Regions from separate parts of the Roseateles sp. GW821-FHT03B02 genome, predicted to be linked through region 2. Evidence: predicted binding sites of a transcription regulator. Region 2 holds the regulator's gene; each other region holds the start of a gene.
What was found. Region 2 encodes FNR, which switches genes on or off when oxygen is low (the NO sensors DNR and NnrR bind a similar motif). Its sites were predicted from a motif close to TTGATNNNNATCAA; they were not measured.
Positions count from the first base shown of each region.

Region 1: a site for FNR is predicted at 1,357-1,370, ahead of AC07VX_RS05390 (TraR/DksA family transcriptional regulator). Genes of this name have one in related genera too.
Region 3: a site for FNR is predicted at 1,334-1,347, ahead of AC07VX_RS01225 (DUF2249 domain-containing protein). Genes of this name have one in related genera too.

Region 1 covers NZ_JBWKUV010000001.1:1,210,152-1,212,346, forward strand. Annotated here, with positions in the region: gene AC07VX_RS05380 (IMPACT family protein) at 1-273, shown strand, start outside; gene queA (tRNA preQ1(34) S-adenosylmethionine ribosyltransferase-isomerase QueA) at 225-1,289, opposite strand; gene AC07VX_RS05390 (TraR/DksA family transcriptional regulator) at 1,416-1,787, shown strand; gene AC07VX_RS05395 (hypothetical protein) at 1,808-2,176, shown strand.
Region 2 covers NZ_JBWKUV010000013.1:19,614-21,808, reverse strand. Annotated here, with positions in the region: gene AC07VX_RS25290 (NAD(P)/FAD-dependent oxidoreductase) at 1-592, opposite strand, end outside; gene fnr (fumarate/nitrate reduction transcriptional regulator Fnr) at 651-1,388, opposite strand; gene hemN (oxygen-independent coproporphyrinogen III oxidase) at 1,520-2,195, shown strand, end outside.
Region 3 covers NZ_JBWKUV010000001.1:269,678-271,872, reverse strand. Annotated here, with positions in the region: gene AC07VX_RS01235 (DUF4136 domain-containing protein) at 1-265, opposite strand, end outside; gene ttcA (tRNA 2-thiocytidine(32) synthetase TtcA) at 328-1,275, opposite strand; gene AC07VX_RS01225 (DUF2249 domain-containing protein) at 1,407-1,691, shown strand; gene AC07VX_RS01220 (nitric-oxide reductase large subunit) at 1,726-2,195, shown strand, end outside.

The sequences.
Region 1 (2,195 bases), on a different contig from region 2:
GACTGCATCGCCCAGGCGCTGCTGACAGCCGAGAAGGTCGAACGCGTGGCGCAGGTGGAACTGGGCTGCGAGCTGCCCTACGAGCTGGAGGGCCGGCTGCGCCGGCTGGCCGAGCAGCATGGGGCGCAGCTCGTCGACGCGCGGCACGAGGCCCGCGTGCACATGCGCTTCACCCTGCCAGTCACGGCGCGGGCAGCCTTCACGGCGGCCGTCGACGAAGCCGCTCAGGGCCGCGTGGCCTGGGCCCGCGAGAGCAGCATCGCGTCGCCGTAGCTGAAGAAGCGGTAGCGCTGCGCGATGGCGTAGCGGTACAGCGCCATGACCAGCTCATGGCCGGCCAGCGCACTCACCAGCATCATCAACGTGCTCCTGGGCAGGTGGAAGTTGGTGACCAGCCGATCCACCACGCGGAACTCGAAGCCCGGCGTGATGAAGATGTCGGTCTCGCGGGCGCCGGCCTGCAGCTCGCCGCCACGCGCAGCAGACTCCAGGGCGCGCAACGTCGTCGTGCCGACGGCGACGACACGGCCGCCCCGCATGCGGCAGGCAGCGACGGCATCCACCGTGGCCTGCGGCACCTCGAACCATTCGCTGTGCATCTTGTGCTCGTCGAGCTTCTCGACGCGCACCGGCTGGAAGGTGCCGGCCCCCACATGCAGCGTCACATGCGCGCGCTCCACGCCGCGCTGCGCCAGGCGAGCCAGCAAGGCCTCGTCGAAATGCAGTGCCGCCGTGGGCGCGGCCACGGCACCGGGCTCCTTGGCGAACACGGTCTGGTAGCGGCGCTCGTCATCGTCGCTGTCGGCATGGGCGATGTAGGGCGGCAGCGGCACATGGCCATGCGCCTCCAGCAGCGCGAACGGGTCGCCGGCGAAGCGCAGGTGGAAGAGCCCGTTGTCGGGCCCGCAGCGGCCCAGCACCTCGGCATCGAAGGCATCGGCAAAACGCACGCGGCTGCCCGGCTTGGGGCTCTTGCTGGCGCGCAGATGCATCCAGACCTCCTGCGTGCCCGGCAGCACGCGCTCGACCAGGGCCTCGACCGAGCCGCCGGTCGCTTTCATGCCGAACAGGCGTGCCTTGATGACGCGCGTGTTGTTGAACACCAGCAGGTCGCCCGGCGCCAGCAGCTCCGGCAGCTCGCGGAACACGCGGTCCACCGGCTCCGTGCCCGTGGCATCCAGCAGGCGCGACGCGCTGCGCTCGGCGGCAGGGTGCTGGGCGATCAGCTCGGGGGGGAGGTCGAAATCGAAATCGGCGACCGTGTGGGCCGGCGGGGCGGGGTGGCTCATGAGCGCTTGAGGGCCGGACAGACCCGTGCCAAACCAAAGGGGAGGCGGATTCTCCCATCGCCCCGGCTTGACGCAGCTCAAGGCAGTGCCGCCGGCGCGGTGCCAGCATGAGCACAAGGAGCTTCCATGACCACTGCCCTCACCCCCGGACAGCACGCCCTGCTGGAAAACGAACTGCAGATCGCGCGCCAGCGTGCCCAGGCCGCGCTGCAGGCCCAGCGCGAAGGCGGCGACCGCATTGCCCATGCCGCCGCGCTGCTGGCGGACGACCCCCATGACCTGCGCGAGCACGGGGCCGACCGCGAGCTCGACCAGGCGCGCGACGACCACCTGCTGGCCGAACTGCAGGCCATCGACGACGCGTTGCTGCGGCTGAAGACGCCCGGCTACGGCCGCTGCGTCGACTGCGCCGCCGTCATTCCCTTCGACCGGCTGCAGCGCCAGCCCCAGGCCCTGCGCTGCGTCGACTGCCAGACCACTGCCGAAGCCGCCCACTGACATCCCCCAGGAGATCCCAGATGTTCCACGCCGTCGTCCACCTCGACCACCACCACGCCCAGGTGCTGCATTTCGACGCCCATCAGGTGCACGCTGCCCGCATCGAGCCGCATGACCGGCGCGCCCATGGCCATGACGAGCACGCCGAACACGCGCTGTTCGAAGCCATCTGCCAGGCCGTGCAGGACACGCCCGAGGTACTGGTGACGGGCTCGCACATCGTCATCAGCCAGTTCCGCCACTACGTCGAGGCCCACCGGCCCAGGCTGGCTCCGCGCATCGCCGACTACCGTCCCGCCGCCGAGCTGAGCCAGGGCCAGCTGCTGGCGATGGCGCGCCAGTTCTTCCTCGCCCACGACCGCATGGCCGGCGTGCCCACACCGAGCTGAGCCGGCGCCGAGACGGCCG
Region 2 (2,195 bases):
GCAGCACGCGGGCCTGCCTGGGGTCGATGCGGCGGAACTCGCCCGGAAGCGTGTGGCGTGCGATCTCCGCGAAGGTGCCGGCCAGCTCCACCCCGGTCGGCCCGGCGCCGACAACGACGAACTGCAGCAGCGCCACGCGCTTGACCGGGTCGTCCTCCCGCTCGGCGGCCTCGAAGGCGAGCAGCACGCGGCGGCGGATCTCGAAGGCGTCCTGCAGCGTCTTCAGGCCCGGTGCGAATGCAGCCCAGTCGTCGCGGCCGAAATAGCTGTGGGTGGCGCCGGCCGCGACGATGAGGTGGTCCCAGCACAGCGTGGCGCCGTCCTTCAGTGTGGCGGTCTGTGCGCGGGCGTCGAGGGCGGTGACCTCGCCCAGCAGTGTCGTCACGTTGGGCTGGCGGCGGAACAGGTGGCGGATGGGCGCCGCAATGGACGGGGCCGACAGGCCGGCCGTGGCCACCTGGTAGAGCAGGGGCTGGAAGAGGTGGTGGTTGGTCTTGTCGACGACGGTGACGTCGACCTCGGCAGCGGCGAGGGCTCGCGCCGCCTCCAGGCCGCCGAACCCGCAGCCGATAATGAGGACTTGGGGACGCATGAAGCCATGCTACGCCTCATTTGCTGCGCTGCAGCAAATGACCCCCGAGCCTGCCCGGTCAGCAGGCGGCGTTGGAAATGAGACGCTGCAAGGCCTGAGGATCGAGCACGGTGATCTGGCGCTGCTTGACGTCCAGCACGCCGTCTTCCTGGAACTTGGAGAAGGTGCGGCTGACGGTTTCGAGCTTGAGGCCGAGGTAGCTGCCGATCTCCTCGCGCGTCATGCGCAGCACCAGGCTGCTCGACGAGAAGCCGCGCGCCTGCAGGCGCTGCGTCAGGTTCAGCAGGAACGCCGCCAAGCGTTCCTCGGCGCGCATGTTGCCCAGCAGCAGCATGACGCCGTGGTCGCGCACGATCTCGCGGCTCATGATCTTGTGGAACTGGTGCTGCAGCAGCGTGAATTCGCGCGACAGCTCCTCCAGGTCGCGGTACTGGATCACGCAGACGGAGGAGTCCTCCAGCGCGACGGCATCGCAGTGGTGCTGGTCGCTGCTGATGCCGTCCAGTCCGAGCAACTCGCCGGCCATCTGAAAACCGGTCACCTGGTCGCGACCGTCCTCGCTGCCCACGCAGGTCTTGAAGAAGCCGGTGCGCACGGCGTACAACGCCTCGAAGCGGTCGCCGTTGCGGAACAGGTGGTCGCCTCGCTGAACGCTGCGGCGCTTCTCCACCAGCCCGTCCAGGCGCTGCAGATCGGCCGGGCTCAACCCCACCGGCAGGCAGAGTTCACGCAGATTGCAGCTGGCACAGGCGACCCGCAGCGGTTCGAGCGTCGCGGCACCGGGCTGCGCGGGCATGTCTGGGGTGATCGGCACGCTCATCGGGCGGGTGAGAGGGGTCAGCATGAAACGCATTGTTCTCGGCGGCCTGCGCTGCAGCCTTGACTTGGATCAACGCCCGGCCCGGTGGCTGCCGGCACAGTGGCGGCATGCCAGCCGTCACAGACCGCCCCATCGATGCCGACCTGCTGCGCCGCCACGACGTGGCAGGCCCGCGCTACACGTCCTATCCCACGGCCGACCGCCTCGTCGAGGCCTACCAGGGGCCCCAGCATCTGCAGGCGCTGCGCCAACGCGGCACGGTGCAGCCGCTGTCCGTCTACGTCCACATCCCGTTCTGCGAGCAGCTCTGCTACTACTGCGCCTGCAACAAGATCATCACCAAGCACCACGAGCGCGCCGCGCCGTACCTGGCCGCGCTGGAGGTGGAGATGGATCTCGTCGCCGAAGCCCTGGGCGGCACGGCCCCGGTGTCGCAGCTGCACCTGGGCGGCGGCTCCCCCACTTTCCTGTCCGACGTCGAGCTGACCTCGCTGATGGACGCCCTGCGCCGGCGCTTCAGGATCCTGCCGAACGCCGAGGTCTCGGTCGAGGTGGATCCGCGCACGGTGGATGCGGGCCGGCTGGCGCATCTGCGCTCGCTGGGCTTCAACCGCCTGTCCTTCGGCGTGCAGGATTTCGACGCCGCCGTGCAGAAGGCCGTGCATCGCGTGCAGCCGTTGGAGCAGGTGGCCGCGCTGATGCAGAACGCCCGCGAGCTGGGCTTCTCGTCCACCAACGTCGACCTGATCTACGGCCTGCCGCTGCAGACGCCGGCGAGCTTTG
Region 3 (2,195 bases), on a different contig from region 2:
CGTCGGCGCTCTTGGTGTCGGCTGCGGGCTTGAAGCCGGCTTTTTCCAGCGCGGCGCGGGCGGCGTCTTCCAGCGTGGTCTGGCGCTTGACGGCCTCCTCGCTCTGCTGCTGGGAGGGCAGGCGGTCGAAGGCGTAGCTGCCGGGCTTGCGGCCGGCCGGCCAGGCGCCGTAGCTGGAGACGTCGGCGGAAACGGTGTAGGGGCCGCTGCAGGCGGCCAGGGCCGCGGATGCGGCGGTGACGAGGACAAGGCGGCGGTTCAACATGACGGCATCTCCGGTGGATGAGCTGCAGTCATTCTGACGCGCCGACTTTGCCCCTGTGTAAATCAGCGTTGCAGCGTGATCACCGAAGCCGTGGGGGACGGCGTGGCGCAAGACTCGTCGTCGTCGAACGCGATGTCGCCATCCGGCTCGGCCTGGCCCGTGGCCTTCATGGTCTCGAAGGGGAAGAGCTTCTTGTCCATCATGTGCGAGGGCACGATGTTGCCCATGGCCGTGAAGATGTTGTCGATGCGGCCCGGGTAGCGCTTCTCCCACTCGTTGATCATGGCCTTGACCTGCACGCGCTGCAGGTTGTCCTGGCTGCCGCACAGGTTGCACGGGATGATGGGGAACTCGCGGTGCTCGGCCCAGCGCACCAGGTCGGGCTCCTTCACATAGGCCAGCGGCCGGATGACGACGTTCCTGCCGTCGTCGCTGACGAGCTTGGGCGGCATGCCCTTCAGGCGGCTGCCGAAGAACATGTTCAGGAAGAGCGTCGTGACCATGTCGTCGCGGTGGTGGCCCAGCGCGATCTTGGTGGCTCCCAGCTCGCCCGCCACGCGGTAGAGGATGCCGCGGCGCAGGCGCGAGCACAGGCTGCAGGTCGTCTTGCCCTCTGGGATGAGCTTCTTGACGATGGAGTAGGTGTCCTGGTTCTCGATGTGGAAATCCACGCCGCGGGAACGCAGGTAGTTGGGCAGCACCTCCTCGGGAAAGCCGGGCTGCTTCTGGTCGAGGTTGACGGCGACGAGGCTGAACCGAACAGGCGCGCGCTGCTGCAGGTTGAGCAGGATGTCCAGCATGGCGTAGCTGTCCTTGCCGCCCGACAGGCAGACCATGACCTTGTCGCCGTCCTCGATCATGTTGAAGTCGGTGATGGCCTGGCCCACCTGGCGGTGCAGGCGCTTGGAGAGCTTGTTGATCTCGTGCGCGGCCTTCTTCGCGGCGAGGTCGGCGGCGAGTTCTTCGGCGCTGGGCGTGGCGGGGGAGATGGGGGCGAGGACTTCAGACATCCTGCCATTGTCCCAAACCGCGCGGGACCGCGCCCGGCGGGCGGCTTCGTCGGTCGGTTTGATGTACGTCAAATCGCCGGTCGGAGCTGGTTTCTAACATTCATGCATTCAAAATGCATATTAAGGAAGCCATGGCACCGAACACCCTCCAGCAAGTCGACCTGCGCGCGTTTGCCCGCGAGTCGCGCCCCGGCCTCGTCGACCAGCTCCTGCGGGGCCTGGCCGCAGGCGGCTCGGCGGCATTCATCGACGACGCAGACCCGCAGCCCCTGCTGCTGAAGCTCGGCCGGCACCTGCCCGGCCAACTGAGCTGGGACGTCAGCCAGCCGGGCGACGGCCTGTGGCTGGCGCGGTTGGCGAAAGCCCCGGCGGCCCACAACGACGGCCGCTGCTGCGGCGCCTGCGGCGGGGCCTGAGCGCCGTTTCAAGAGCATTCGAGAAGGAACCATCATGAAATCCACCAAGAGGCTCTGGCGTTGGCTGGGCCTGATCTTCGTCCTGTCGTTCGGTGCCCTGGGCTACCTGGGCTGGCAGATTTATCTATCCGCCCCGCCCATCCCGAGCAAGGTGGTCACGGCCGAAGGCGAGTTGCTGTTCACCGGTGAGCAGATCCAGTTCGGCCAGCAGGCCTGGATGTCGGCCGGCGGCCAGCAATTGGGAACCGTCTGGGGCCACGGCGCCTATGTGGCGCCAGACTGGTCGGCCGACTGGCTGCATCGCGAAGCCGTGGCGCTGAAAGAAAAGCGTCTGGCCGAGCAGCAGCAAGGTGGCCTGCCCGTGAGTGACGTTCAGCGCGCCGCGGTCGACCAGGCCGTACGCGAGGAAATGCGCCGCAACACCTACGACGAGGCCAGCGGCGAGGTGCGCGTGAGCGCCGCCCGAGCCCAGGCCATCCGCGCGGTGGCGTCGCACTACGACGG